4 regions of the Paenibacillus sp. FSL R7-0333 genome follow, and region 1 is predicted to be linked to each of the others. Evidence: predicted binding sites of a transcription regulator. Region 1 holds the regulator's gene; each other region holds the start of a gene.

Region 1 (7,719 bases):
CCGGCGGACCGCAGATCCTGCGCAGTCAGCACCATCTGCTGCGCCGACTTCACCAGCAGTCCCGACAAGCCGATGGCGTCAGCCTTTTCCTTGCGGAAGGCTTCAATAATATTCTCTGGCGGAACCTTGATCCCCAGATTGACGATCTCATAACCGTTGTTGGAGAGAATAATCTCGACCAGGTTTTTACCGATATCATGCACATCACCCTTGACGGTCGCAAGCATGATTCTCCCCTTAACCGAGGTCTCATCCTTCTGCATGAACTGCTCCAGATGGCTTACTGAGGCCTTCATGACCTCCGCACTCTGGAGCACCTCTGCCACGATTAATTCATTGTTATTGAACAGCCGTCCGACCTCAGACATCCCCGCCATCAGCGGTCCATTAATGATCTCCAGCGGAGGCGAGGTCTTCAGCGCTTCATCCAGATCCGGGATCAGCCCCTCCTTAGTGCCTTCTACCACATAGGAAGCTAGGCGCTCCTCCAGGGAGAGATTGGAGATCTTCTCCTTCTTCTCGACCTTTTTGCCGCGAAAAGCCGCCACGAACGCAGACAAGGTATCGTCATTCGTATTATAGATCAGCTCTTCTGCGAGCTTGCGCTCCTCTTCAGGGATCGATGCGTACCGCTCCACCTTCTCGGTGTTCACAATGGCATAATCCAGACCGGCCTTGGTGCACTCGTACAGGAATACCGAGTTCAGCACCTCGCGGCCGGCTTCCGGCAGACCGAAGGAGACATTACTGATACCGAGAATAGTGTGAACAGCAGGCATAGCCTCCTTAATCAGACGGATGCCGTCAATCGTCTCCTTCGCGGAGCCGATATACTGCTCATCCCCGGTTCCTACAGGGAACACAAGGGTATCGAAGATCAGATCCTCGGGAGCCAGACCGTATTTGTTGACAAGCAGATCGTAGGAACGTCTGGCCACCTCAAGTTTGTCCTTAGCCAGGATGGCCTGACCGGTCTCATCGATAGTGCCAACTACAATCGCTGCTCCGTATTTATGAATCAGTGGCGTGACAAGCTCGAACTTCTCTTCACCATCTTCAAGGTTAATGGAGTTAATGATCGCTTTACCCTGACAATACTGCAAGGCCAGATCAATGACCTTCGGGTCCGTCGTATCGATCATTAACGGCACCTTGACCTTCTTCACCACCAGCTCCAGGAACCGCATGATATCTTCCGTCTCATCCCGGTCCGGGTCCTGCACGCAGACATCAATAACCTGTGCGCCGCTCTTCACCTGGGCACGGGCTATCTCCGAAGCTTCCTCATATTTCCCCTCGACGATTAGACGCTTGAACTTCCGGGAACCGAGGACATTGGTCCGTTCACCGACCATATACGGACGGTTCTCACTCTCCACGTACACCGGCTCTATCCCCGATAAGGCCGGAGGATGCTGGCCGTCCAGCTTACGCGGCGGGTAAGCCGCCATCACTTCAGCCATCGCCCGGATATGATCAGGAGTCGTTCCGCAGCAGCCGCCGGCAATGTTCAGCCAGCCCTTCTCAGCGAAGCCGCCCAGCTTACGGGCCAGAGAATCCGGGGATTCATGATAATTCCCGTTCTCATCCGGCAGACCTGCGTTCGGGTAACAGCTGACGGCCGCTGAAGAGATCGCGGACAGCGAACGGATATGATCCCGCATGAACTCCGGTCCGGTAGCACAGTTCAGTCCGATGGACACCGGCTTCAGATGCTCCAGCGAAATATAGAAGGCTTCTATATTCTGACCGGCAAGTGTAGTTCCCATAGGTTCAATCGTTCCTGAAATCATCACCGGCAGCGTAATTCCGCTCTTCTCGAAGGCGTTACGGATGCCAATGCTTCCAGCCTTCACGTTCAGGGTATCCTGGGATGTCTCCAGGAGCAGCGCGTCCACCTTGCCGTCGATCAGGGCAACCGCCTGTTCTTCATAGCTGTCAATAAGCTCCTTGAAGGTGACTCCACCGGTAACGGAAAGCGTCTTGGTGGTCGGTCCCATAGCTCCTACAACATAACGCGGGCGCTGCGGTGTATCATATTTATCAGCGGCATTACGTGCAAGTCTGGCGGCCGCAAGGTTAATCTCCCGGGCACGGTCCTGAATATCATATTCGGCAAGCACCACTGAAGTGGCACCGAAGGTATTCGTCTCAATCAGATCTGCACCGGCCTCCAGGTATTTCTCATGAATGTCCTGAATAACCTCCGGCCGGGTCAGGACCAGCATTTCATTACAGCCATCCAGGTCATCCCCGCCGAAATCCTCACCGGTGAGCGGCACCTGTTGAATCATGGTACCCATAGCTCCATCCAGTATCAATATGCGCTGCTGCAAGCTCTCAGCAAGTGTGTATTTAGCCACTTTCCATCCCCCCAGTGAAACATTAGAGTAATTTTAGCAGAATAAAGGGATTTCGGAAAGCCTTCCTTTCCACCCTGCATTATTTGTATTTCCATTGATTTCATTTCTTTTAAGGCGCTACCACAAGTTTCTTGCTTGGCATGGAATGCTGCGTCCGGGCAGTCACATGTGAAGTGACATTGAATTCGCCTGCCTCTTCAAAGGTATATTCCCCGACATAAGCCCCTTCTCCAGCACTTTCACCCGTGATTTCAACCTTCCGGGTCTTATCCGCTGCCTCGTTGACTTCGAACATTACTTCTCTCGCATCATCAACCGGTTCACCGTCCTGTGTCACCACAGCCTTGAAGCTAACTGCCGTACCTGCGGTTACTTCCTCCGGGGTCCAGCTCAGCTCCACCTTAATCGGTGACATGGAGGAATTGGCCGCAGCATGCATCTGCATCTCATCTTCCTTATTCCCCGAGCATCCGGCTAGCGTCATCCCCATTATAATGCATATAAGTCCCCTGCGTATCCTTGGCTTCATCATCTGAAGTCCTCCCGGTTCATAGGTAGATTCTTCTTCATCCACGAACATATCCATTCTATATTACAATGAAAGTCAGATCGCTACTCTTCTTATTATACACATTTTATTCAATTTGCCTTAAAGAAGCTGCATGATTCACTCGTGAACATGAGAATAGTCATATCTTTATAAAAAATGCCAATATCCTAAAATAGGATACTGGCCTCATAGAATTCAATTATAGGGAGTCTACCAGCGGCAGAAGCTCCGAGAGATGGCTGATCTGGTAATCCGGCGTAATCTCCGGGTCCGAAGCTTTCGCGTTGCGGTTGATCCAGACCGTGGTCAGTCCGGCAGACAAGCCCCCAAGAATATCTGTCGTAAGCTTATCGCCCACCATTATCCCTTGCTCTGGAGTAATATCCAGCAGTCCGAGCGCATGCTCGAAGATTCCTTTGTCCGGCTTGCCTTTGCCGAAGCTTCCCGAAATCACAATGTGGTCAAAATATGGGGTAAGCTCCGGCACACCATCCAGCTTCTCCTGCTGAAGGGCCGGGCAGCCGTTCGTCAGCAGCAGCAGCTTCACCTTACCGCGCAGCTCGTCCAGCACCTGAAGTGTCTCCTCATAGATATAGGGACGGCCGCGGCGCTCTGCGGCGAACTTGTCAGCCAGCTGTGCAGCCAGCGCTTCATCCTCTACCCCGAGTGAGGCCAGGCCGCGGCGCCAGGATTCCTTACGGTAGACAGGGGCAAGCTGTTCCAGTTGACGGAACTCAGGCTGCTCACCGGCAGTGAAGTTCGCCCACAGCGCTTCATACGGGTTAATACCGATCAGCTTCGTGAACGGATACGTCTCATAGGATTCGTACAGTGTACGGGCTTCCCTGCGAACAGCAGCTTCCAGCTCCCCGGGATCAACGGAATCTCCAGCAGCCTCACAAGCATAGCGGAAGGCTTCTTCCACACTGCGGTCATCCCACAGCAGAGTATCGTCAAGGTCAAATAGTACGGCGGTAATCGGCATTTGTTCTTCCACTCCCTATATGCTGGTCTGTCTTCCTATTCGTGCACAACCTCAATGTTGTTGTTCTTGGCGAACTGCTCCAGGCGTTCCCCCATCGCAGCAGTGTCATATCGGTTAATCAGCTTGGAGAAAATCCACTGCTTGCGCTTACCCTTATACTTAATAGTAACTACACTGCGCGATAAAGTGATCTTCTCAATATCCGCCGCAGCCAGGAAGCGTTCGCGGTTATATTTAATAGTAGAGATACGCGCACGCTCAACCTTAAGGAACGGACGGCGGAAGAACAGCAGCGCAGCAAGCAGGAAGTACAGCACCACACCCAGCCAGTTGGCCAGAATCCCGCTTCCTTTGGCTTCGTCAATTGAGCCGACCACCCAGAACATGATGCCAAGCAGCATCAGTACAACGGGGAATACAATATTGCGGCCTTTGAAAATATCGATGCTTTTCGCGGCAGTCTTAGTGCTGGAAGTGTAAATGGAGTCCTTCCCCTGCTTCTTTCTTTGCTGGTTAATTTGCTTGGTGTTGCGTTGAACCATTCTTTCCCAAGAACGGGCCATGTAAGTTCCCCCTAGTCATCCTGTATTATCTATGAAAAGGCAACAGGCTAATGCTTAAGTCCGTTATTGCCTTCTTCATGCTCCGGATTGTCCACAATTTCGATAGTATCAAGCTGGGCCCGAAAGTTAGTGCGGATATTCCCCAGGTAAATCTCGCGGAGCTTGGCACGTTCAGCCAGTTCCTCTTCATTCAGGCCGCCGTTCTTAGCTTTGCGTGCCAATTCATTGATACGTGCGACCAATTCGTCAATATTCAATACGTTTCCCTCCCTCTAAATTCATTTTAACTTTGCCATGAGAAAAAGAGCTTGTCAAGGTCTACCCCCTGAAAGCTCTCCGAGTCGATCATTAGCATGACACATTCCTTCAATATACAGGTAAAGTCAGAATATCTCCGGCCTTAATGACGCTGTTCTCCAAATGATTACTCTTCATTATTCCTTCTATATATACGGCTGTCTTCATGTCCTCAGGCTTGTTGCTTAACGCAATACTCCATAAGGTATCCCCGCGTTCGACTACAATCCGCTTATCCGGCTTCATCGACGAGACCGAACCGGCAAAAACATTCCCCACCACAGTGAATCCCGAAATAACAAGCATCAGCACCAGGAGAATCTTCATCAGGCTGACCTGACGGAATAGTGATGAGAGCGCAGCGACACTATGAAGAATCGCGTCCTTGATCTTGGTTACATTACTATGAGCAGTTGGATTACCGGGAGCGGACACCTCGATATCCTCATTATTGTAGATGCTGTTGTATGTACTATACTTTAACATGATTATCATCCTCCAAACACATGTTCTTGCTTTCGAAAATAATATAACACGAACATGTGTTTCGATCAATAGTTTTTTCGGAACATTTGTTCTCTTTATTTCCGTTCTCTTATTTCCCTCATTTTAGAACTTATGTTTGTACGAACGGAAGTTCTATGTTATAATTTTCCCAAACATAGTATATGGGGTTGATACCGATGTCAAAGATTTCTAGTCGTCAGCTGGCGATCCTGGAATTTATACGTAATGAAGTCCGCAGCAAGGGTTATCCTCCGTCCGTCCGCGAGATTGGCGAGGCTGTCGGACTGGCCTCCAGCTCCACCGTGCATGGTCACTTGGACCGGCTTGAGAAGAAGGGCCTGATCCGGCGTGACCCAACGAAACCGCGTGCCATTGAATTACTCGGCCAGGAAGATTCAGAGAATGTGCATCAATTCGTCCAGACCGTTACCCGCATCCCGGTAGTGGGTAAGGTTACAGCTGGTGTTCCTATTACAGCTACAGAGAATATTGAGGATTACTTCCCATTACCTGCTCACTACGTAGGCGATAACAAGGTATTTATGCTATCTGTCCTTGGTGACAGTATGGTGGATGCCGGAATTATGAACGGGGATTATGTCATCGTACGCCAGCAGCAGACTGCCGACAATGGCGATATTGTTGTAGCGATGACCGAAGAAGATGAAGCAACTGTCAAGACCTTCTACAAGGAACGGGATCATATCAGGCTGCAGCCGGAGAATCCGGCGTACGAGCCTCTCCGCCTTAACCGCGTTACGATTTTGGGCCGGGTCATCGGATTATTCCGCGATATCCACTAATCTACTCCCCGCTTAACAACAGGCTGCTCCGCACCATGCGAAGCAGCCTGTTTTATGTTCATTTTACTTCGTGTAGTGGCCAAAAAGCTGTATACAAACATTTGTTCGCATTCGGCTTTTTGGCCATTTTTTCTGCGAACCGCTGCATAGCTCCGCACATATCCTGTTACAAAGGAGTGCTGATCTGTATGCCCAATTACCGAATTATCGTCGATCTGTCACAGCGCATGCTGTACCTGCTGGATAATGACGTTGTCACCAGAGGCTTCCCTGTCGGCATCGGCAAAATGTTAACCGTCTCGCCTGTAGGCGAATACACCATCATTAACAAACAGCCCAATCCGGGCGGTCCGTTCGGTGCCTTCTGGATGGGACTGTCCAAGCCGCATTACGGCATCCACGGAACCAATGACCCATCCTCCATCGGCCACATGGTCTCACACGGCTGTATTCGTATGTATAACGCAGATGTTCTGGCTCTAGCCGCCCTCGTTCCCATAGGTACCCGTGTCACCATCCGGGAATAGGAACGTCGCAAAAACCCTTGAGACGCCAGATTGCGTCCCAAGGGTTCCTGTGACTCATATAAATTAGAGCGGATACAGACTACAGCACACTTCTCAACAGACGGATAGCCACCGTATTCAAACGGATGGCCTCGCGGATCGATTCTCTGGCTGCCAGCAGTTCTCTTCTGGCCCGCGAACCTCTAGGCACCCTGCGCAGATTCTCATTGATTTCTTCCAGTCTCTCCAGCAGGATTGCCCGCTGTGTCAGCAGGACATTAATGGCTCTGCGAATCCGGTTACGTTCTCTTTGGCTCATCTTTACACCTCTTTTACACTTGGATAGTATAAGAGATGCCAAGAATGGCTCCAAAGATTGTGTGATTCGGCAGTAATGTTAGTTAGAGCTGCAGGTAGTGGGCAGCGAATCTGCTTACTTCTTGTTCAATCGTACCCGGAATTCAAATTCATCGCGTCTATAAGTCATTCCGGCCAGCACAATGTACTCCGGTGTCCATTTCTGTACAGGTCCGGCATAATCAGCAATCACATGCGGTTTGCCATCAACCAGCTGAACGACGTAGACCTGTACCTGTGCCAGTGCGGCAGCGAATAGATCAGCATCACTGGACAGTACTTTATAAGCCGTATTCAACTTCGTTCCTCCTTGTTCCACAACCATATTAAAGATTCCGTCTCGAATCTATTCAATTATACCGGGTCATGGAACAATATGTAAACCATATTTACAGCTTAATAAACAGGATTTTGAACAATCCGATATACTTCTTCGTGGCCCCGCCATCCCGGGTAAAAAAATTGGTATTCTTAAGGTCCGGTACACTGAATACAGAAAACAAAATGTAGTTATCCCTCACGGTCAAAGACTCAATTAAAGGCTGGGCCACCTGCTTGGTAATTCCGTCGCCTATTTCCTGACCGAGCGTATTTTCCAGATTCTTTACAGAATATTCACTGAATGCTTCCTTTCCCGGATTCGTAACCGCCATCACAATCAGAACAAGGATAAGAACCAGTAACGACTTACCGCCCGATCTCCTGCGGACTCTGCGTGCAGGACTTGGCGTATCATAACGCGAATTCATTCTTTTCCCCCTCAACTACAGAATATATATTATCTCTTG
Region 2 (7,719 bases), 1.3 Mb from region 1:
TAGAGGTTAGTGCATTTAGTGGTTTAAACAAGAGTACTTATAGACAAACATCTGCTAATAGATTTGTCCTTAAAAATACAGCGAGCAAGCCCGCTGAAGGAATTAAGACTTATGTTTATGTAACAGCAATTGATGCCGCAGGAAATAGATCAAACCGTGTTCAATTTATTATTAATGTTGGAGGAAATGGTAAGGGTTCTTTAAGCTAATATTCTTGCTGGTTCCGTAATGGGTATGTTTAATCTAAACCCTGAAATGGTTGAAGCTGGATCAGAATGAACATCAAGCGAGTGGATCTAATAATTAATGCATCAATGGGGCTAGAACTAAGGATTAAATAGTCTAGAAGTATAGATTTAGAACTGAAGTATAATTTAATAATATTGGCCTAAAGTAAGATGTTAAATCCCACGTTAAAAACGCATTAAACTTAAAACCCAATCCTAGAAAGGATTGGGTTTTAATATTTAAGCTATAATTGTTTATTGACATTGATCTTAATGATTTGTAGAGGCTGTGTATATTAGTCCTTTTTGCTGCTAGTTGGTATGTATCTTTGATAAAAGAGATAATAAAAAATATAACCTAGAGGTCACTGTATTAAATTCTAAAATAATGCTATGAAAATTGTAGTGTTTACTTGGAATTTCACATGCTATAATTGCTAACGAATTTGTAAACGAACTAATCAAATCATAGTTAAATTCATAACTACAAATAAAAATGGAATAAGGATACTGTTAACTGAATTACATACAATTTAACCTTTCCCCAAGCTCAGTTGGTTAGAGCGGTCGGCTCATAACCGATTGGTCGCAGGTTCGAGTCCTGTAGGGCCCACTTCACTCAAACCCTTACTTTGTAAGGGTTTTTTGCTGTATGTAGGCAGATTAATTGAGGATGATAAATAGCCCGGTAACCTGGTAAAAAGGCAGATGGTCACATTTTGGTCACGGCGCTATTTCATCGCCGGAATTCTTGCTCAATTTCATTTTGGAATCGATCAGATCAGCAGCATCTCTCTGCATACCAGGGAGCAGGTGAGGGTATCGATCCAGATAGATCTGGACGCTGCTGGGTCCAAGACGCTCGGCGGCTCAAGTTGCCTTAAAATTTGATATTTCGAATTACATTTGACTAACTAATCCGTAAGCTTTTGCTAAAGTCAGAATTACAGTCAATATAGTATCCGTAAAGGTACACTGAATCTATGCTGGGTCGCACTCGTAATGCGTGGGCCGGGGGTTCAATTCCCTTCACCAGCATCCGTACTAACTCTATAGTGGCAAGGCTTCCCGGTTTTTTTATGGGAAAGAGTGAACGTCTACCATTCTTCTTACCTTTAATCGGATAAAGTGATGTTCTTGCTCCAAAACGTCAGATAAGCTGACCAAGGTGTAGTCATTGATCAGCTTGTCTGCTCGGCTATTATCCGTTAAGGAATCGATTGGAAGGGTTACTCAGTCCGTTTTCCGTACTTTTTCGCCCAGTAGTCAAGCCATTGTGAATAATCCATTCCCTTAATCTCCTTCAGCGTCTTTCCATCTATTGAATACTCTCCGCCTGCCATGACGAGATTTTTAATTTTACTTACTGGACCGGAAATTCCGCCTATGACCTCACTGTCTACAAGCATTACTATTACAGAAATAGTGTAATCATCTGGGCTATACAACTGTTCCAGTGGATGATCCCTTACAGTGAATTGATAAGAGACGATTTCTTTCCCGAAGAAGGCATCAGGCTCTTCCTCCTGAACTGCCCAGAGCTGCATATAATCCGGAGTTTCAAGCCTTTCCTGCTCCAAGGTATATTTTGCCGCCTCTCCTTCATGGACAATAATCGTGTAACCAAGAGCTTGAAGATAATCGGCGGCAATTTGTTCGTCGGTCTTTTCCTCAGCAGAATCTTCCTTGTTGCATCCAACCATTGCTAACAGCACAAGGAATGGAAGAAGAAATAACAATCTTTTTCGTTTCATTAATTCCAGCCTGCTCTCATCGTAATGTGACGGAGGCCCTTTTTCTTTGAGTCGCTATGACTATGAGAGGAACAGCAAAGATAAGAGATAATCCGAATAGAAGGATAGGCAAAAACAAAGATGTATGATTGTCAGCAGAAGAGACATTTTGGCCCCCGCCGACCAAAATTGCTCCGTCATTTGAATTGCGGTTCGAGTTATTGAAGGAACTCTCCGACTGGCTAACAACACTCATGATCTCTGTAGGACTTCAGGAGTGGTTGGCAGGGAAGCGCCAGCAGCTCCTGTTTTATTGTTAACTTACATCCCTAACCAAACATAGAAGGCAAAAAGAACAAGAAAAAGATTATAAGTACAATAACGCTGCTTATTCTGCTCATCATGAGATAAGCCTCACTTGGTTCAGAATCGCCCTTGACCATCCAGCCGTAGCGCATATGCCAGCCCATGGCCGGGAAAAAGATATTCAGGATTGCAATCAGTACAAATAGAATAGCAAAGACAACCATTTTTACCAGCTCCTTTATCAGTTTTACGTGAATTGAGCATCTGAAGTTGCACAGCATTTATAGCATCAGCTTAATTGATGCAGCATGAGTTTGAAGGAGAATAACAAAAAAACAGACCCGAATTAGAAATTCGGGTCTGACAGGGAAGTATCAGTTGTCCAATCCTAAAATACGAAAAATAATAAAATTTGGTGTGGGACATTGTGATGTATTCAAGGGCGTAACTACTATAGGTAACGCCCGTTTTTTTGGAATTAGGTTGCTGACTAGTAAAAACTAGTTGTTCGTCCATTTCCAAACTGGAGGGGATGCGTACACTACACTATCTTATTAGGGAGGTGTCCGTATTGAGTTGTCCAGACGATAAAAAATGTCATCCTAAAAAAATCGTCACCCTCGTTCCTTCAAAAAGAAAAAGAAAAGAACATCGGAAAGTTGTTAAAAAAGTGATTAAAAAGGTGGTTAAAGTAACCTGTCCACCGCCTGAAGTCAATGTCACTACTCCTACCGTCATTGGTCCCACAGGGCCCCAAGGAGCGCAGGGCTCCCCGGGTATACCGGGAATCCCGGGGGCAAGAGGTCCCCAGGGAACAGCAGGTCCTTCGGGACCTGCCGGCGGGCCTCCAGGGCCCCAAGGCCCCCAAGGTGTGCCCGGGCCACCTGGAGCGATAGGCCCCCAGGGAGCAGCGGGGCCCGTTGGCCCGCAAGGGGCGCAGGGACTTCCGGGAGCACAGGGCCTCATAGGTCCCCAGGGCCCGCAGGGTGAACCTGGTCCGGCGGGAGCGATTGGGCCACAAGGCATTGCCGGGGCTACTGGTCCGGCAGGAGCGGCAGGAGCGGCAGGGCCGGCTGGAGCAACAGGAGCCACTGGGCCGGCCGGAGCCGCAGGAGCCGTAGGAGCTGCAGGAGCGACCGGGGCAACAGGAGCAACCGGGGCAACAGGAACGGCGGGAGGGGTATTAGGATTTGCTGATTTCTTTGCGCTGATGCCTCCTGATAATGCAGCAACGGTAGCGCCGGGCACAGATGTAAGCTTTCCACAAGATGGCCCTACCAGCGGGACAACGATTGCCCGTACCGGACCGAGTTCTTTTAATTTAGCGGCTATTGGGACGTATCAGGTGCTGTTTCAGGTTAGCGTGGACGAAGCCGGACAACTAATCTTGACTTTAAATGGTGCAGATCTCGCTTATACCGTAGTTGGGCGGGCAACAGGTACCTCGCAAATCGTAGAAATGGCGATCGTGCAAACAACGGTCATTAACAGTATTCTAACCGTTCGCAATCCTGCCGGAAATGCCGCTGCACTTACGATTACTCCTCTTGCGGGAGGAACAAGACCCGTTTCAGCACATCTTGTTATTACACAATTAGCATAGCGGCTATTTTACGAATAGAGCATAATGAAATTTTGCCACCAGTAGCTTGGTGGCTTTTTTGTGATCACAATAAACCACATGACATTTATGTCACACCAACTCCCATATTGTTAGCTCATTCGATGGGGAATTCCATCTTAGCCTCTTATACTGGAAATATATTGATTCACTTCCGAAAGGGGCTATTCACCAGTGACTGAAGCTATCAAAGCAATTATATTAGGGATTATTGAGGGGTTGACTGAATTTTTGCCGGTCTCGTCTACCGGGCACCTTATCCTGGCAGGGGATCTGCTGAAGTTCGAGGGGGAGGCTGCGGTTACCTTCAAAATCGTGATCCAGCTAGGTGCGGTAATGGCCGTGTTGCTGCTGTATTGGAAGAAGTATTTGAACATTGGCGTGAATATGCTTAAGATGGATTTCGCCAAGAGTAAGGGATTGAATGCAATTCATATGATCCTGGCCATGGTACCAGCGTTAATCATCTATCTACTATTCAAAGACACGATCAAGAGCCAGCTATTCGGCCCCAAGCCGGTCCTCATTGGTCTGATTGCCGGTGGTCTCTTGATGATCTTCGCTGCACGCAGCAGGAGATCCGTAACGTCAGAGACGGTAGACGGTCTTAATTATACGCAAGCCTTCGGCATCGGGCTGTTCCAGTGTCTGGCACTGTGGCCCGGGTTCTCTAGATCCGGTTCGACGATCTCAGGCGGTCTGCTGCTGGGAACCAGCCAGAAAGCCGCTGCGGACTTCACCTTCCTGATCTCCGTGCCGGTGATGTTCGGAGCAAGCCTCCTGGACCTGTATGACAGCAGGGATCTACTCAATTCAGATACGCTGACCCTGATGCTAATCGGGTTCGTGACGTCCTTCCTCGTAGCCATGATTGCAGTAGTCACGTTCATCAAGCTGATCAAGCGGCTCCGCCTGGAGTGGTTCGCGCTGTACCGGTTCGTGTTAGCGGGGCTGTTCTATGTAATTGTTATACTGTAAAATCCTGCTCTCAGCCGTATTCCTTAGGCTCCTGCAGCAGGATGGAGAAGGTCTGGGTAACGTGGTCCACTTCAATCGTCTCGATACCCACAAAATCCGGAATTTCAGGATGAACGGCATCCACGCTATATTCAGGGTGAGTCAGCAATAATTGAATGACTTTCAAGGCTTCCACGTTGATCTTGATCCCCTTTACAGTAGAATCTAACCCTGTTATAGAGGGGAATCTCCGCCCTCCGGGTCTATAGCGTATTATCCCCGCAGCGCTTAGCGAATATGTCTGTGGATGATATTTCTGTCTTCGTTACGTTCCATAACAGCCATTAATTGCCCCTGGAAAATCCGTCTCTGGATCTGGTCGATCCGCTGCAGCGCGAGGGGAACGGGAACCTGGAACGCTACAGCCAGCTCGGCAACGGCATCCTCACGAAGCTCGGGCAGCGTATTCGCGGAGATCATACTATAGGGCATGGAGGCATACAGAATGAACCGGTCGGATTCATCTCTCTGCGCCTGCGTGAACACTCCGGGCATAAGCGTAGACTTGCCGGCATGCCGCAGCAGATGACAGAGCTCGTGGAGGAATTCCAGCCGCTGCAGCTCGGGAGGGAGGCGGTTGTCGATGAACATACTGTACATTCCGGCTGCAGCCTCAATCGCCTTGCTTCTGACATCCAGATAGTGTACCCAGATATTGAGTTGCTTCGCTATGTAATCAATGGAGATATCGGCGGGCTTGCGGACGCCAATGCGCTGGTATAGATCCTCTGTCCATTTCTCCAAAGCGGTCATCTGATAATAGCCTTGCATAATCAATCACCCCATATATAAGATCGTATGTTCGTGTTATTGGCCAAAAGAAAAGCCCTTAAGGGCTAAGCAGCAGTTCAGCGCGTACTCTTCAACGGCTGAAATATGGAACGGGTGTTCCTGTGTATGTAAGCATAAAGGAATTACGCCCGAATATCAAGTGTTTTTCCCAAGGTGGGGTGCGTGGCCTGACTCAGCATCTGAACCATATCCTGGGCGCTGCTCTGCGCCTGCTCCTTGGCAAGGCTCATCACCTGCAGCCCTGCGGCCTGCTGTAAGGATGACTGGCTCATCACTACGGATAATGCAGCAATATCCATCCGGCATTCCTCCCTTCATTTGTTGTTAAGCTATTGCTTCATACTCTATATCGACTACTGGACGCCTGTCCGTTAGGTGAAAGGCATTTCTTTGCCAATTGGCCCATGCAACGGAGCGGAATTCCACATATTCTGTGCTGTATTCAATATTCAAGAGGAGGAATTAATTATGGGAGCAGAGTATGGTTGCGGTTGTGGAAATAACGTAGGTGGAGTGAATCAGGGACCTCCAATCGTTCCGGTAGTAAGCCCTTGGACTTCGACAGGTGCCATTCTGGTTCTGTTCATTCTGCTGGTTATCATCACTAAAGCCTGTTTGTTCTAGAACCGCCTATAGCCAGTGTAGCCCTGTCCGGCCTGTGCCGGATAGGGCTATTTCTTTTTCTTCTTATGAGCACGGACCGTTGGCCCGATCTGGCGTTTGATTCTGCCTGTAGCTGCATCGGTTTCAATGATATAGAGCTCCTTGACTGTTCCTGCAAGCGCGAACCATTCCTGTAAGGCTTCAGCTTCGGACATAGGGCCGTACAGCCGTTTGCCCCGATAACAGATATAGAACACTTCCGGCTCTCCATCTAAGTTATATTATCCCATTTCATTCTACGCTTTATCGCAGTGAAATTGAACAACATCCCCCACAGGCCGGCTTATTTGAAAATAAACTCCACACGCGTACCGTCTGCGAACGCCTCCAGCTGATTGCCGACCCAGCTTCCTGCTCCGCGGTTATCACTGGGTGTTATGTACTCAATATGCGCCCCGGCTCCGCCTTCATCACACATGGCCATCGGCCATTCGTCCCGGTCATAGCCTTTCTTCGTGGGGACTCCCTTCAGAGACGCCTTACGGTTCTCCTCCGCCTCCTTGCGGTTGATCGTGCAGATGGCCGACTCTCCCTTACGGATGGCCTTCTGGATGTGCCTCGCGGTCTCCGGGTAGCGGTCTGCCGGGAACTTCAGCTTCACGATCTCCGAAGGATTCGCAGAAGGGGTCTGCGGCAGCCATTGCCCGTTCTCCTCCAGCAGGTAGGCGGCAAGACTGAGCAGGGCAATAATGATGAGACTGATGATGGACTTTTTGGCTTTCATATCTGCTCCTTTGTAAGTGGGTATGGGTATAATGCCTGTGCCCTGAATAGTATAGCGTAAGAATAACGGATTGTGACAGCCCTAATTCTGTGTATTTGCCGTGCTGAAGTTCCATAATTCGTCATAATATGTACAAACACAAGGAAAAGGATGGTGGAAAATGTGGAACAGCGCAACCTCAGGGACCTGCTGGATTCAGCCTCGCGGCTGATTGGTGATGTGCAGTGGCAAGCGGCTTTTCGCAAAATACAGATGTCTCCCGCTGACGCGGAGCTGGGGGCGCCCGCACGGAAGCTACTGGAGACGCTGTACTGGCTGCAGGGCCAGGGAATGATCAGCGGTCAGCATGATTACCTGGAGAGCCCGGATGATATCAACAACAAGCTTAAGAATACGGCTGGCAGCTATGCCGGACTGCACGGCTATGAGATGGGACCGATCAGCAACCAGACGGAGAAGCTCATCAGCAGCCAGCGGCAGGGCGTAACCGACAGTGCGATCCGCTGGCACAAGGCCGGGGGGATCGTAGCGATGACCTATCATGCCAACCTGCCGGGCAGCGCTCCAGCCTGGACGAATGTCTCCATGAGCCTCAGCGAAGCTAACTTCAGCAAGTACATCACACCGGGAACGCCA
Region 3 (7,719 bases), 1.5 Mb from region 1:
ACGGGACGCATGATCCGCAGTCCTTTATCATAGATCAGCAGCGGCTCACCGCCGGTCATTCCCGTCATCTGTGAGATACGCCGGGCAATGGCCCGTGCTTCCAGCTGCGCAGTCTCACTCTCGGCAGCCTCCAGCTCCAGAAGGGGCAGCTCATCGCCCTCTGCCGCTTCGTCCGCCGGACCCGGGACAGAGGCTCCCTTGTCGATCAACAGCAGCTCCGGCGCAAAATAAGTATCCGGACCTTTCTCCGCAGCTCCCGGAAAGTTCGCTCCGTACACCAGCTCTGCCCGCTCATCATAACTGATCTCCGCGACATTGCTGTCCATGATCTGCCGGAAGACCATATTCACCGCATTCACCACTTCCAGCCTGCTGCGGAAATTGCGGGCCAGATCGATGACGAGACCATCTTCCCGTTCCTCCTGTCCCGGATCAGCCCCCGCCCGGCCATCTGCCTCACCGGCATGCAGGGTGCTACCTGCACTGTCTCCGTAGGACGGATCATTACTGAACCTGCGGTATTTGTCCAGGAACAAGCCCGGCTCCGCCAGGCGGAACCGGTATATACTCTGCTTCATATCCCCGACCATGAAACGGTTGCCGGGGAATTCCCGGGAGATCAGCCGGACAATCTCCTCCTGCACACTGTTAGTATCCTGATATTCATCCAGCAGCACTTCGTCGAACTGGCTGCGGTACTCCATCGCCGCATCCGACGGCAGCGAATGCCCCGGCTGCGAGTCCGGATGGCGCAGAATCTGCAGGCAGTAATGCTCCAGATCACTGAAGTCCACCAGCCCCCGGCCCGCCTTCTCCAGCCTGTAGCGCTCGCCGAACGCGATTACGGTCTCCGCCAGCTCCTGCATCAGCGGAGCCGCCGTATGTAGTTCACTCAGGAAGGATTCCGACGGACGGCCGAACAGGGATTTTTGCAGCTCCAATAGACTCTTCTTCACCTGATCCCGGATCGCCTTCACACTCTCCTGAAGGAGGGGGTCGGTGGCATCCTTCTTGCAGGGCTTCAGCTTCCCGAAGGAGATCTCCATGAAGATATCATACAATCCGGCCCAGGGCTGTGAGTCCACCGCGTCCAGCAGGCCTTGCGCCATCTCCAGATCGGCAGCAAGATTCTCCGCGTAAGGCGCCGGACCGCCGGGTTGAAGCGCAATGTCACGCCCCTGCTCCAGCTGGCTGATCGCCCCCTTCAGCGTCAGCCTGGCTTCGGCAAGAATGCTCTGCACCCAAGGCGTATGGCTCAGAGCCTCAGCATCCGGCAGCGCAAAGTCGGCTGCGGTATCCCGCAGCCACTGCGCAGGCCAGGGATGGCTGCGCGCGAAATCATGCAGCCGCTGAATCAGCGAATGCACCGCATCATCGCTCCGTTCACCGCTGAACCAGTCTGCGAGCTGCACGAACAGGGTATCTTCCCCGTCCTCAGCAACCTCGCCGTATTTCTCTTCCAGCAGCTCTTCCAGCAGCTCCTGGCGCATCATCTCCGCCTCATGCTCATTCAGGATACGGAAGCCGGGATCGATCGGGATCATCTGGTAATACCGGCGGATTACTTCAAGGCAGAAGGAATGCAGTGTGGTAATGGAAGCTCTGCCCAGGAGGGCAAGCTGGCGGCGCAGATATTCATTCCCGCCTTCACTGTCCTCCTCCAGCTTACGCTCCAGCGCTTCCCGGATACGCTGGCGCATCTCGGAGGCGGCAGCCTTGGTAAATGTTGCCACCAGCAGCCGGTCCACACTGAAGCCCGCTTCCTCATTACTGATCTTGCGGATAATCCGCTCGACGAGAACCGCCGTTTTGCCGGAACCGGCTGCCGCTGCCACGAGAATATCGCTGCCGCTCTCGGCAATAGCGCGCCACTGGTCGTCACTCCACAGACTACCTTCCGGCTTCGTTTCGGGTACAGGTCTTGTGCTCACAGCTTCTCTCCTCCTTTGCGGGACAGCAGATCCCAGATCACTTCTTTGCCCGGCTTACTTAGAATGTTATAGCTATTGCCCTCCACCGCTTCATCGAACTGGCAGACGGGGCGGAAGGAGCAGAAGGTACAGGCCGTTTCCTGCTGGATGCGGTAAGGCTGTATCGCCACATCCCCCTCCGTAATGCTGGTCCCGATCTCCGAGATCGTGCTGCGCACCGAGGACCGCAGCTGCCCCCACTGCTCTGGGGTAGCTACAGATGCGCTGCTGTAGAAGCTGCCGTCACTCTTCAGCGCAACCGGAACAATAGAGGAATACCCTTTGTCTAGTGTGGTATCCATCAGCGAGACCACCTCGCGGTCGGCGGTCAGCAGGCCCTTCATCTTGAAGCGCTTCATCAGCTCCTGCTCCGCCTGCTCCCGGTTCATTCCGTTGGCTGAGGTCAGGAGCGGATCATGAACGTGGAAATAGAGCGCCCCGGCAGGCAGTGCTTCCTGGCCGAGCCATTGCTCGGAATAGGTCAGCAGCACATCAAGGTACGTTAACATCTGCAGCGACAATCCATAGTAGACCTCATGCAGCTTGAGATCCTTCTGGCTTGATTTGTAGTCGATCACCCGCAGCAGAATCCCCTGTTCCCCTTCAGCCTTATCCACCCGGTCAATCCGGCCGACCACCTCCATGACACAACCGTTGGGCAGTGTAATTCTCAGCGGAGGCAGCTCCTGCCCCGGGCCGAAATCCAGCTCCAGCCCGACCGGCTCGAAGCTCCCGCGCCGCGAATGCTCCCCGAGGATGACCGAAGCGCGGCCGACAATATTCTTCAGCTTGCGCGAGATATAGCCGTAGCGCTTGCTGCTCATCAGAATCTCTCCCTGTAACAGCGGAGACAGCTTATCCACTGTCGCCCCTGCCTCACGACGGCATTCCTCCGCAGTCATGCTGCCCCAGCTGCGGCCTTGCTCCTGCAGCCGCTTCGCCATTTCACTAAGGGCCGCATGGAAAAGCTGCCCGATATCTGGAGCTTGGAGCTTATAGAGCTGTCGCTCCTTCAGCCTCAGCCCGTAGGAAGCGAAATGAGAGAAGGAGCAGGCAACGAACCGTTCCATCCGTGACACGCTGCCGCGCAGCGTAGAGCCGCCATACAGGCGCAGGCTGGTCTCCTTCTTCAGCCGTATGCCTTCATTGCGGTAGAACAGCGAGCCGAGCAGCCGCTCCAGCTTCAGCTTCATGGACAGATCCGCATGGCGGTATTCCGCTGCCTGTTCATCCGCAGGCTTGTCTGCGCCCTGCTCCGCCGCAAACCAGTTATAGACCTCCCACCACATGCCGGGTATCTCTGCCCCTTGACGCCACTGGCGGAGCTGAAGCAGCAGCATGCGGAGCGTCTGCTCAGGATGGCCGATGAAGTCCATATGGACAGCGTCGTCATCATTGCCGCTCTGCGGGAAGCCGGAGAGGAATTGTTCATCTAACTGCTGCGGGAACATTCCCTGCAGCTGGCGGATGACCTCCGAAGGCAGCAGCGCCTTCCCCTCATCGTCAGCTACAGCATAGCTGATCCACAGCTTCCTGCTGGCCGTCGTAAGCGCATTGTAGATCAGGAAGCGCTCATCCAGCAGCTTCCGGGAGGAGCCCGGCGCAAGCTCCATACCGGACTTCTCCAGCAGGAGACGTTCCCCTTCTGAAAGAATGCCGTCTTCCTTGAACTGCGCCGGAACCACTCCTTCGTTGAAACCGAGCAGGAAGGCGTACTTCACCCCCGACACCCGGGTACGGTCCATCGTACCTACCAGCACCTGGTCAAGTGCCGGCGGGACGAGCCCCATCTTAAGCTCCGCCAGCCCGGTCTCCAGCACTCCGGCGAACAGGCTGAAATCTATCCGTTCCTTGCCCATCATCTCGGCAATCTGGTCCAGCAGACCCAGAACAGCGCCCCAGAGCTGGCTATGCTCCCGGGCGGCTTCCGGGCGGCCTTGCTTCAGTGACTCCGCTCCCATCCCTTCGAGCTTCCGTGCCGCTTCCGTATCCTCCAGCAGCAGATATACCGCCCGGCATAGCTCCAGACCGCTGCGGCTGGCTTTGATTCTCTGCTCAAATGCCTGCAGCGGTCCTGTAATCGCACTCCGGCAGGCTTCCATTCTGGATAGCATGGCTTCATCTACAGCCTCACTTCCCTCCAGGGAGAGGCGCGGAATCCCCTTCCAGGAGCGCCCGTTCGTCCAGCGCGAGCCGTGAATGCCGCAAGCCAGCACGTAGTTCTCCAGCTCATCCATATGCGCGCGGGTAATGCTTCCGTCCAGCGGCAGCAGCAGCTCGGTCTTCACGCAGCGGAACACATCTTCATAACGCCAGCGGCGGCGGACGACATCCAGGGCCGAGCGGATGAATTCCACCAGCGGATGATGCAGCTCACTCTGCTTCTGGTCCAGGAAGAACGGAACGCCGAAGTCCTGAAATAACGGGGCAATCAGCGGCTCATAATCAGCCATATTGCGCATGAATACCGCCATTTCCCCATATTTGGCTCCCGATTCTCTGGCCAGGGCCTGCATCTCGCGCAGCACGCCCTCCACCTCGGTGCGGCGTGAAGCCGCAGCCCGGATGCTGATGGCTTCCTTCACCTGTTCAGCCGGTCCCGTCCAGGAATGCCGGCGCTGTAATCCGCGCTCCAGATGGGCGAGTACGGGACTGTCCTTGAACCTTGGCAGGACGGGCAGAGCCAGCAGCTCATCCCATACGGTAAGTCCCATCTCCTCCGCTATTCCCCGCAGCTTAATGTAAGTAACCGCCGCCGGATGGAACAGCTCCAGCTCATGCGGGGCAACGCCCGGCGGATAGATCCGGTCCAGTGTTAGCGCAATGGTCATTGTGTCCGCGTACTGCATCAGCTCACGCAAGACGATGAATTCCTGGTTGCTGAAGCCGTGGAAGCCGTCCACCCAGATCTCGGCGCCGCGGATATAGGCAGAGTCCGCAATATGCTCAGCCAGTTCGGCCAGTCTGTCCTCTTCATCTATATAGAGCTGTGACATCTCCTGGTCCAGCTCGCTGAAGACGAGATGCAGATCATCCAGCTTCCCGGCCAGAATAGGGCTGCCCAGCGTGGCATCCCGCATTCTGCCGATCTGCTCCTCCAGGTCTCCGGCTCCCAGAGCGCAGCGTTTCAGCTCTGTATGCAGACTGCTGAGCCGCTCCACAAATCCCGGCCGGTCCGAGGAAGCCCCGAACAGCTTCAGCTCCTCCTTGCGCTTGCTGATAATCTTGTAGATCAGCATCTTCTTGCCTTCTTCACTGATAGGCAGACTTGCGCTGCCGCCGGTCTCCTGCTTCACCCGGTAGGCAAGCCGCGAGAAGCTGAGCGTCTGGGCGCGCAGACTTCCCTTCACGCCGCCCGCCGCCAGCAGGCCCCGTTCCGCTCCGAACGATCCCTGCTCGGGAACAAGTATAATGATTGGGGCCCCCAGCGGCTCTGCCTTCAGCCTGGAGGATACCCGCTCCCATATTGTAGTCGTCTTGCCGCTGCCCGAGCGGCCGATGATGAAGTTAACCGTCATTTCAGCAGACTCCTTCCGTTGAACCCTGGCACTCAATGCAATACCAGAATCTATGAAACTTCTCGTCTCAATAGTATAGCATACCTCCAACGCACGCTCCAGAACGTACGTTTGCCATTGTTTGCAAATGCAGAAATAAAGAAGACTCTCCCGGAGCCGCGCAAACGGCGGATGGAAGAGTCTGAATAAATCATGTAAATTAGGTCTCAAGCCTAACAGTTACTGCTGCAACTCCTCCCAAGTGAAGGGCAAGACAGGGATAGTTGTAGAATGTACACTTAAAAGCAGCGGAACAGCATACTTTTCTCGTATAGCTGTAGTCTGTGCAACTAAATCTGCCCAAAGAGGCAAGAACCGGCAATACGTGAATATTTTATTGTACGAAATACACCTAAACAGGCAATCGATTAGACATCGGATGTTTTAGTTGTACAAAGTGCATTTAAGCCTATCGCAGCCGGAAAACGGGCAACGGAGAAGTCTTATCTGTTAATATCCTTATCTTTAATAACTTCCAGCACAAAATGCTTATTCCTTCCGCTCCGTCCAGCCCAGGGTGTCCGGGCCGATTACAATTGTGCCGCTCGCATCTCCGTATACATAGGACAGCTCGACCCGCCGCCGCTCCGCATCCACCACGCAGGTGCTCACGTGCAGCGGACTGCTGCCGTCCGCCGTATCGCCAGGCAGGCACAGCGTCAGAATTCCAGCCTTGCCAGCCCAAGCCGCCCGGCCCTCTACTACCGGAATCTCCGATTTGGAGCCGTAGACCTCCGATACCCAGCCCTGCTCCTTACTCACCGTGAACTGTTCATCCTTCAGGCCGCTGGTCATCCAGCTCATATTCAGCTTCACTGTAGAGCCGGGATAGACCACGGTTGCTGTAGGCTGTGCGGCTCCGGCTGCGACTTCGGGTTCTCCGGCTCTGGTCACGGCTTCTCCAGCCGCTCCGGCTTCGGAAGACAGCTCCAGCACCGCCTCCGGGTGCAGATGGAACCGCTGCTCCAGCTCATGCTCGCCATCCGCCTCCAGCCAGTCGGCAATCAGCAGCAGCGGCACCTCCACGCCCAGCAGCACCCAGCGCCGGTGCATTACCGGACCGGGAAGACGGATGTATCCGTCATGCGCGGCATCAATGAAGTGGTAACGGCTGTTGCTCTCCCAGCGGAACGTGCTGGCCTTAGCCACAGGCTCGCCCCATTGCTGGGTAGAGATATACGGCGTCTGATCCAACCCGTCTATGGTAATAGTGTTGTGTGCCCGGGTGCTTTTGAAATAACGGCGCCATTCCCCTTCCTCATAGGTGTACCTCCCGGTATCGGTGAAGAGCAATTGCCCGTTCCACATCCACTCCAGATTCAGCGCATCGGCATGACCGTGCGCTCCGCCCATCTCTGCGGCATCGAAGAACAGATACTGCTGCGGATCCCGCATCACATAATACCCGGTCTGCACAAAAGCCACGCTGCTCACCGAAGGCGCAGACTCCGCCTGCAGCTGCACACACCGCTCATACGCCTCGGCTCCCAGCAGCCAGAGGCATTCTGCATTGCCCGTGCCGCGTCCAACCAATGCATCATCCTTCAGAATAGCACCCAGCAGCGTCAGCCGCTTGCGGCCGCTGCTAATCCAGTCGGAATCGCCGATCCCGGTGGACTGGTGATCCGGGCGGACCAGCGCTTCGGTGAACGCGGCCATCTTGCGGAGCTGCCCGCCGTACCAGGCGGAGAACGGGTGGCCGGATAACGCGCCCAGCAGATAAGGCGTCCCGAACATCTCAATGGCCGCATCATGATAATGGGTGGTCAGCTCAATCTGAATCCCTTCCGGCCCGACCTGATGCAAAAGGCACAGCTCCAGGCGCTCCCCGGCCAGCTGCCGCCAATACGGTGCGCGCGGATGCCCGTGATGGAAGACAGCAATCATATAGAGGCCCTGCATATGCATAATCGCATGATTGATCTCCGTGCTGCCCAGGTAGCGGGTCAGAAATTCAGCATGCTCCGCAAGCCCCTCCAGCAGCTCACTGCGGAAGTGTCCATCCAGCAGTGGGCTGTCCTCCATATATTTGTACGCAGAGATCCAGGACTGCACCCGCAGGCCGGTCTCCAGCAGACGCCATGGACCCAGCTTCTGGAAAAAGACCGCTTCCTCATACGACGGAATCACAGGAACCGGGTTCTGCTCGCGCCAGCTGCGGAAATGCTGCATAAAGGCCTTAACGTATTCCG
Region 4 (7,719 bases), 1.3 Mb from region 1:
ACCAGAATCCATTCCCGGAATCAGTTGATTCAGCACAACATCGACGCCCGCCATATCCTGCCCCGCCATCGCTCTGAACAGATGCCCGGCACCCACACCAAGTCTGGCATTGGAATCACGGTCTTCAATAACATGGCCCACATACTCAACATTGCGTTCCCTGCACCAATTCCCCAAGTTATCACTAAAGCACTCTTTGTACAGTGTGGTACAGATATCCATAAAGACATGTCTGATTTCAGGACTGCATGTTTCGTCATACCATAGAGAGGATAACTGTAGCAGGTAATCCTTACCCAATCTTAATTGCAACATTTCTTTAACCTGCCTGCTCCAGGGAAGCGGCATTAGTTTACCAATCCTGCTGTCATTCCGTACTCCTTTTTCATTCATAAATCCAGGCTCATCCGAGAAGAATCCCGCAATTGTTCTCCCGAATTCTTCTTTATACCGTTGGTAGTGTGGCTCATATACCGCTTCAATTAATACATCGCAGGATTCTTTGTCCACCATATTAATATAATCCGGATTATAATCCACTTTCCTGGACTCATAGAGTAGATATACTTTCCATGAACCTGCGGGAATATTAAAGTAAATTATCTCATCATCGATTTGATCCTTCAGATCAATGATTTTATCGTCTTGCTTGGCGTAAACAGCGATTAATCGGGCAGTGGGATCGAATATATTGGCTGTCATAACCCCGATGCTATCCTTGGGTCCAAAGACTTCGACAACCCGGTGTGTCAAGAGTGTTTTTAGCCTGTCGGGATACTTCTCCTTAACCAGACCATTCGCATAGCCTGTCGGGAAGTGTGAGTCATCCAGTATCCAAATCTTCATATTCAACCGTTTGGCTTCTCTAATGATAATATCCAGATCAGCCCACCATCTGTCACCCATAAAATCCGGATGAGGTCTTGATTCCAGACACACCGCACCAATATGGCTGTCATGAATTTTTTGCATGTAATCCACTAGTACTTCTTCTGACTCTCCATGCATCCAAAAAAATGGGAAAATAAAATTTTCGAATTTATTAGCATAAATATCGCCTATTTTATTCATTTCCCCACCTCCCTCCACTTATCATCACTCACATGTAGACCTTATTGAGCTGCCATCTCAGCAGCGGATTCTTCTTCAACAGCTTTTTTATCCATTATTCTAAAGAACGGATAGTATATGACCAATGACAGCAGGACTCCGAACACCTGGTACAACCCTAACCTCCAGCCTCCATTAAAGAAGCCTTGAAGCACTAATGGTGTGCCCATGGGCGCCCCGATTCCATTCGAAATTGGCAATATTCCGATCGTAACTAAAATGTATGCCAGCCCGATTAGCAATACAGGAGTAAATACAAATGGAATAAACAGTAACGGGTTCAACATTACAGGAAGCCCGAAGATTACTGGTTCATTTATATTAAAGAGAGAAGGAATAAGCGCCATTTTGCCAAATACTTTATATTGCTTTGATTTAGCTTTAAAGGTCAGCCAAATCACTAAACCAATAGTTGAACCGGCACCACCGATAGTAGCCACTGCACTTACCCAGTTAAGAGTTACAATATTGGGCAAATCCGCATTGGCCACGCCTGCAGCAACGCCAACCATATTCTCGGCATCAAGTGCTGCCCAGATTGGAATCACCACTGACATTACTGCCATGCCATGAACCCCGAAGAACCAGCACAACCCAATCAATACATACACCAGCAATGCAGCCCAGATACTGGATCCAAGACCTGTAAGAGGAATTTGAATCAGTTTATAAATGATTTGATGCATGTCCCCGAAGCTGGTTAAGGATAGCAGATAAGAAATAGCGGCAAAAAGGATGCCAATAACAATACCCGGAATAATGCTTACAAAGGATTTGGATACAAATTCCGGAACCCCTTCAGGCATTTTAATCGTTATATTCCGGTTAATAATCAATACATACAATTTGGAAACTACAATAGCAACGATCATTGCGGTGAATAAGCCCTTTGGCCCTATCCAATCCAACGGCAAATTCGTAACTGCCATGTAGCCCTCTCCTGCGACTGTCAATGGAGTAACGATAAAAAAGCACATGAGGCTGATTGCACCTGCTGAGAATCCATCTTTATCTTCATTTGAGACATAGGAATAAGCAATGGAAAATGCTGCGTATACCCCCAGCATATTTGTTGTAACGTTGAGCAGAGTGTTAAATACTCCTTTTAAATTAGAAGACACTAAAAAGTTCTGATAAGCATCGAATGGCAAACTGCTCAATATCGTTGAAAAAGCACCCATCATCATGATTACCATCAAACCCATAAGACCTTTAGAAACCGATTGCAAAGCTTTGTTCGAAGATAATTTCGCTGCAAGCGGAACGACCATTTTCTGTAATATCCCTAAAAATCCGTTCATACCTGACCCCCCATTAAAATGTTTAGGGAGCCTTTAGCTATCGCATAAGGCTAACCCCGAATGATCCTGACTATCTATTTCTTGTTAACCTCATACAATTCAATAAATTCTGCAGCCAGATCTTTGACAGTCATAGCATTCATCAGATGGTCCTGGGCATGTATCATTAGAATCGTGATCTCCTGCTTACTTCCTCCTGCTTCCTCCTGAATTAGACCCGTTTGAATTTTATGAGCCATTCGCAAAACATCCGAAGCTTCCTGCAGCATTTTTTTGGCCGCAATAAAATCATTAGTTTTCGCCACTTGAATCGCTTCCATCGCTTTACTTCTAGCTTCTCCAGAATTGGCAATCAGCGTCATAATCTTCTCCACGTATTCCATTCCATCACCTCTGCGTTTTTTCTCTCTTATCTGTCTTGCTGTCCTTGTTACAAGGTAAGTATAATTTGATATCGCTTTCAATTGAACCCATTCTTTTTCACCTACCTGGGGGAAAAAGAATGGCATTGCTTTGATTCCCCGTTTGCAACTATGCGTACCACAGCAAAGCCAGAGAAGGCATCATCTCCATTCCAATACTCATGGATATAATAGACTTTACCTGCTCTTACAGCAGGGTGCTCCTCCCAGCCAGGCAAGCCTTGAAGCTCCATCAATCTCCGCTGCCTCATACAGCGATGGATCAATCCCGGCCAAGGCTGCCAGAAAAATGATTGTCCACCCGTCGCGACAACCCCGGATATGAAATGCGGCAGGTAACTTACAGTCTGCACGAACCTTAAAAAATACATGCTTGACCTAGCTAAGCAACACACTCTATCAAATCCGCCATCAATGAAAACGTTATTCTTTATAGAGAATACAACGTGGATTTAGCCAGTATAAATAACTTATGGTTGAACACAAAGCACTTTATAAATGAAGGAGATGAGGAAGGAGCGATTTTCAGAGGAGGCATCTATATTCAAATATGGGTTTCGCTTGGGAGTAGGCATCGTGGTAGAGGTGTTAACCGGGGAAGAAGTGCTAGCCAATGAATTGAGTATCTTTCCTGACAAAACTCAGTAATTAACAGGATAAATCCTGTGCACTAAATAAGTGTTCTACATATACTTTTGAAAGTAATCCAAATAAAAAAACCTTGATTTCTCAAGGTTTTCATTCTAGTGCCGAGGACGGGGGTCGAACCCGTACGAAGGTCACCCTTCGCAGGATTTTAAGTCCTGTGCGTCTGCCTGTTCCGCCACCCCGGCATGTTATGATGCGCGAACTAACGCGACAAGAGATATAATATCATGTATCCGGGGGATACGCAATTCCTTTTTTTAATATTGCTGCAGACGCAGCAAACAGCCCGCTCAGCCGAGACTGACGCGGGCCTTTTGCTCGTCTTACCGAATCGGATCTGGTCAGATCCGTTCTGCCCTGCGCTGCGCTGTTCGGACTAGTGGCGGTCACGCTCACCAGTTCTGCTGCGCATGCCGGCCAGACCCAGGAGCCCTAGGAGACCAAGCCAGCCCCAATTGGAGCGGTTGTCGTTGTTGGTGCCTGTGGTGGTCGTGCTCTGTGCCCGGTAGCGGCCCGTTGTGTTATTGTTGGACAGCGGGGAGACGGAGCTGTTGTCGCCGGTACGGATTTTGTCCTTCATGATGGATTCGGTCTTGTGCATCGAATCTCTGGTCTCATTCATCATGGTGTTGCCCCGGCTGTCCATCATACGGTCATCCAGATTGCCCATATTCCCCATGTTGCCCATCCGGCCGTCAGTCGTTGTGCTGTGCATGCCCGGAGCGGTGGTGCTCATAACGCCAGGAGTCGTAGTTGTCATACCGCCCGGCGCTGCTGCGGAGATGTCACCTGCTCCGAGCAGACTCATGGACAGGACCGTACCGCAGGCAAGACTTGTGATCAGCTTGTTCAAAATGTTGTGCCCCCTTCATGGATGTGGTTAATCGCTGATAATTTCCCCATCCGGGACAGCATCTATGCAGAGAAGTTATTCCTTCACAATGTTCACGGTCTTGCTGGACGCATTATACGTGACCTTGGCTCCAAGTGCTTCCGCAATCGCACGTACAGGCGCATAGGTTACCGCATCGTCCATGACGCCGGTCGTCAGCTTCTTTCCATTGAGCGTAATATTTACCGGGATATTATTGTTCACCTCTGGCTCACCTCCGGTTATACGGCTTAGTGCGGCTGCACTCTGCTGGGCAGTCGGCCGTCTGCCTGCCTTCAGGTCCTGGATGCTAAGGCCGAAGCTCATCTGCAGATGAGCGTAATCCTTGAAGGAGGTCCAGTCCCCGCCCCATTCGAACCCCAGCTTCTTCCCCTCCTGCACCACCTCTTGCCAGTCTGCCACCTTGTCGCCATCCCCGTCACGTTTCATATCCCAGGACACATTCCTGCCATCCGGCAGAAGCAGCGCAAAGTCTATTGCCAGTCCGTAATTATGGTAGCTGTCGCCTCCCCGGGCATTGGTTACGATGTCGCCCTTCTTGGTTCTCCCTTGAGCATATAGCTCATTCTGCTGCGCTATCGTGCGCATGCCCTGCGTAATGAGGATCGGCACCCCCCGGTTATAACTCCGTCTAATCAGCTCGTTCGCCCCGGCCAGTACGGCCGGATGCAGCTTCGCCAGCCTTGCGGCCGACTTCTGCTTGACCTGCTCCAAAGTAAGCATCTACTCACCCCCTGGTATAGTAAATGCCCGCTTAGGCCGGATTGCTTGCACCAATGACCGTTTTTTTCACAAAATGAGCTGTGCAGCGTCCTATCTCCCCGGATGAACTGTGCATCTACAGGCCAAAATAAGAAGACAGACCGTAAGTCAAGTCATTCAAACGAAAAGGGGGATGAACATGGAGATACACAGCGACAGCTACAGAATAGCTCCGCTTAGCGACCAGGAGGATGTGGTGGAGGTAATCCGCCAGGCGGAATCGGAGATTGCCCGGATGACCGGGAACCCGGAAGTCACGCTGATTGCCTATGAGAAGACGGATGGACACCGCAGCAAGTAAATGAAGCGTGCCGTGCTGATCCCAGGCGAACAGGTACTCTTTTAGACAATATAAGCCTCCACAATGTCATCTACAAGCAGCCACTTCCATTCCTCCGCCCACTGCAGCTTGAATTCACGCGAGTGGGTGTGAATGGAGGTCACGAAGCCGCTCAGCTTCACCTGCTCCTGAGGACCATACAGCACCAGCGTTACCCGCACATGACTCCGCAGCGATAAGGCCAGCGTATGCTCAATCTCTTCCAGCTTCTGCTCATCCAGAACCGGCCTCAGGCTATGCCAGGTCTCCCGTTCGTCCCTCCTGATCCCGCCCTTATGCTCCGTCAACATGCTTCGGCTGCTCTCCCGCAGACCGCCCGCTTCAAGCTTCTTGCCCATTGCTATTCCCCCACTCTGATGTTTATAACCCGGACTACATCATCTTTCCGCTCACAAACCGAACGTATGTTTGTATTATATCCGCGATTCAGCTTGTTAAGCAAGCAGAAATTAATGTCAGGCCAAGGACGCAGAAGGAGGGCTTTAACTGATCATTACAAAGGATTGAGCTAGCACCACACCTGCATTGAAACAGCCATACTGTGGTTCTAGTAATTTCGCTAATCTGATGCCATCATTAGGGGAAAGGGGTAGAAAGGACGGAGATGATATTTATGATTAGAGCAGCAAATGTGGAGGATCGAGAGGGTATTTCCAGACTATTGACGCAGTTAGGTTATCCAGATACCGAGCTTTATATGAAAGAGAATATAGAAAGACTTCTTGCTGACCCCAATGAGGAGTTAATGGTTTATGAAGCGGAAGGAGGTGTTATCGCCTGTCTTTCCCTGCATTATATCCCGCAACTGGGCATGAGAGGAGATATCGCCTCCATTAGTTATCTGGTTGTGGACTCCTCAGCTAGAAGTAAGGGAATTGGACAGGAATTAGTGGAATCCGCTTCAGCTTCCGCCACCCGAAGAGGATGTGCCAGTATCCAGGTTCATTGCCATGCCAGAAGAATAGCGGCTCATACATTTTATGAAAGACAAGGTTTCAGGGAAGCCCCTAAGTACTTCTCAAAAAGATTGGACCAATAATTCAATCGGCAGCAAAAAGACGCCTACAGTAATGCTGTACAGCGTCTTCATCTGCATCCTTTGGCGTATAAGAAGTCTTGTCTCTGCTTATTTCACTGACGAAGTCCCTGCGCTTCCAGCACCCGGTTCCTGCTTGGCATCTGTGCCTGCATCTGATACGGTTCCCGGTACGGCTTGCTCCGGTTCAATCAGTCCGGCGGCTTCTCTGGCTTCATTCAGCTTGGAGATGCCGTAGAGCATCGCTATGTCCGCCTGCTCATTCATCGTGTTGAATTCCTCAGCGGTCACATCAGGCGATACTGCGCCCTTGGAAGCCTTCTCCTTGATCTGATAGGCACTCTGGAAAGCGATCACCGAATCTCTAAGCAGCTTCTCGATCGTATCCGGCAGGCCACCCGCAATCTTGATATCGTTCACATGATCTGCAAGCTGAGATGCGGTATCCTGGAAGCTGTCCACAGCCTTCTCGAATTCTTTGTCTGTCGCTTGTCCGGTGGAATAAGAGGTTAGCGTGGTGTTGAAGTTCTCTAGCGAGGATTTGCCCATTTCGTCGAATTTCGACATTTCATTGTAAAAGTTCTGTACCGTCTCCTGTACCTCTTCCGGGGACGCCGGTTCAGCACTGTTATTGCCGCAGGCACTGAGTATCATGACGGCCACTAGCAGTCCTGCAAGTAAAGCTTGTCTCATAGTTAATATCCCTCCACTTAACAGAATAATATCGATTTTTGTTAAGTGCAAATGAAATTAATGTAAAATTCGGCGTAATGAAACATATGTCAGCAGTTAAGCGTATTCATAGGGAGAAACGGCGGTCCATAACCCGTTGATGACTGGCAATTCCTGTTATACTATAATGAATTCATCTGTTCAAGGAGAGGAAGATCTATCATGGCTTATTGCACAGCATGTGGTGCGGAATACAACGAAGGTGCCAAATTCTGCGGGGAATGCGGGGCAGGTACAGAAGAGGCCGGTTCTCCGGCAGCAGCACGCCGTCCGGCGTCTGGCCATAGCTCCGGTCCCGAAAAAGAATTATGGCAGGGCAAGCCTGCCGGCATCTCCGACCGTCTCAAGGGGCTGATCGGACTGAATACCACCAAGTATACGATTACGTCCCAGCGGATTATGGTGAAGAGCGGACTGATCGGCAAGGATGTCGAAGAAATCGAGCTGCTGCGGGTGAATGATTTCTCTGTCACTCA

What was found. The regulator LexA, encoded in region 1, represses DNA repair genes until DNA is damaged. The targets are predictions, from matches to a motif close to CGAACATATGTTCG.
Region 2: a site for LexA is predicted at 5,696-5,709, ahead of MKY86_RS22215 (ImmA/IrrE family metallo-endopeptidase). Genes of this name have one in related genera too.
Region 3: a site for LexA is predicted at 5,589-5,602, ahead of addB (helicase-exonuclease AddAB subunit AddB). Genes of this name have one in related genera too.
Region 4: a site for LexA is predicted at 5,873-5,886, ahead of MKY86_RS22170 (YolD-like family protein). Genes of this name have one in related genera too.

The regions. Positions count from the first base shown of each region.
Region 1 is NZ_JBBOBZ010000001.1:3,922,661-3,930,379, forward strand. It holds gene metH (methionine synthase) at 1-2,303, opposite strand, end outside; gene MKY86_RS16370 (FixH family protein) at 2,473-2,895, opposite strand; gene MKY86_RS16375 (HAD family hydrolase) at 3,113-3,898, opposite strand; gene MKY86_RS16380 (hypothetical protein) at 3,934-4,461, opposite strand; gene MKY86_RS16385 (DUF896 domain-containing protein) at 4,509-4,718, opposite strand; gene MKY86_RS16390 (LysM peptidoglycan-binding domain-containing protein) at 4,828-5,244, opposite strand; gene lexA (transcriptional repressor LexA) at 5,442-6,068, shown strand; gene MKY86_RS16400 (L,D-transpeptidase) at 6,257-6,595, shown strand; gene MKY86_RS16405 (hypothetical protein) at 6,675-6,893, opposite strand; gene MKY86_RS16410 (hypothetical protein) at 7,008-7,229, opposite strand; gene MKY86_RS16415 (hypothetical protein) at 7,321-7,680, opposite strand; gene MKY86_RS16420 (hypothetical protein) at 7,696-7,719, opposite strand, start outside.
Region 2 is NZ_JBBOBZ010000001.1:5,270,288-5,278,006, reverse strand. It holds gene MKY86_RS22255 (S8 family serine peptidase) at 1-209, shown strand, start outside; tRNA gene MKY86_RS22250 (tRNA-Met) at 775-840, shown strand; tRNA gene MKY86_RS22245 (tRNA-Thr) at 1,186-1,262, shown strand; gene MKY86_RS22240 (hypothetical protein) at 1,457-1,981, opposite strand; gene MKY86_RS22235 (DUF6199 family natural product biosynthesis protein) at 2,290-2,490, opposite strand; gene MKY86_RS22230 (collagen-like protein) at 3,138-3,869, shown strand; gene MKY86_RS22225 (undecaprenyl-diphosphate phosphatase) at 4,062-4,865, shown strand; gene MKY86_RS22220 (hypothetical protein) at 4,876-5,040, opposite strand; gene MKY86_RS22215 (ImmA/IrrE family metallo-endopeptidase) at 5,133-5,675, opposite strand; gene MKY86_RS22210 (YjfB family protein) at 5,819-5,995, opposite strand; gene MKY86_RS22205 (hypothetical protein) at 6,165-6,320, shown strand; gene MKY86_RS22200 (hypothetical protein) at 6,368-6,556, opposite strand; gene MKY86_RS22195 (NucA/NucB deoxyribonuclease domain-containing protein) at 6,643-7,083, opposite strand; gene MKY86_RS22190 (glycosyl hydrolase) at 7,246-7,719, shown strand, end outside.
Region 3 is NZ_JBBOBZ010000001.1:5,422,752-5,430,470, forward strand. It holds gene MKY86_RS22905 (UvrD-helicase domain-containing protein) at 1-1,931, opposite strand, end outside; gene addB (helicase-exonuclease AddAB subunit AddB) at 1,928-5,488, opposite strand; gene MKY86_RS22915 (alginate lyase family protein) at 6,017-7,719, opposite strand, start outside.
Region 4 is NZ_JBBOBZ010000001.1:5,261,372-5,269,090, forward strand. It holds gene MKY86_RS22130 (glycoside hydrolase family 2) at 1-1,071, opposite strand, end outside; gene MKY86_RS22135 (PTS sugar transporter subunit IIC) at 1,113-2,411, opposite strand; gene MKY86_RS22140 (PTS lactose/cellobiose transporter subunit IIA) at 2,486-2,794, opposite strand; tRNA gene MKY86_RS22150 (tRNA-Leu) at 3,581-3,666, opposite strand; gene MKY86_RS22155 (WGxxGxxG family protein) at 3,858-4,334, opposite strand; gene MKY86_RS22160 (M15 family metallopeptidase) at 4,410-5,096, opposite strand; gene MKY86_RS22165 (hypothetical protein) at 5,275-5,436, shown strand; gene MKY86_RS22170 (YolD-like family protein) at 5,478-5,813, opposite strand; gene MKY86_RS22175 (GNAT family N-acetyltransferase) at 6,089-6,514, shown strand; gene MKY86_RS22180 (hypothetical protein) at 6,602-7,204, opposite strand; gene MKY86_RS22185 (PH domain-containing protein) at 7,406-7,719, shown strand, end outside.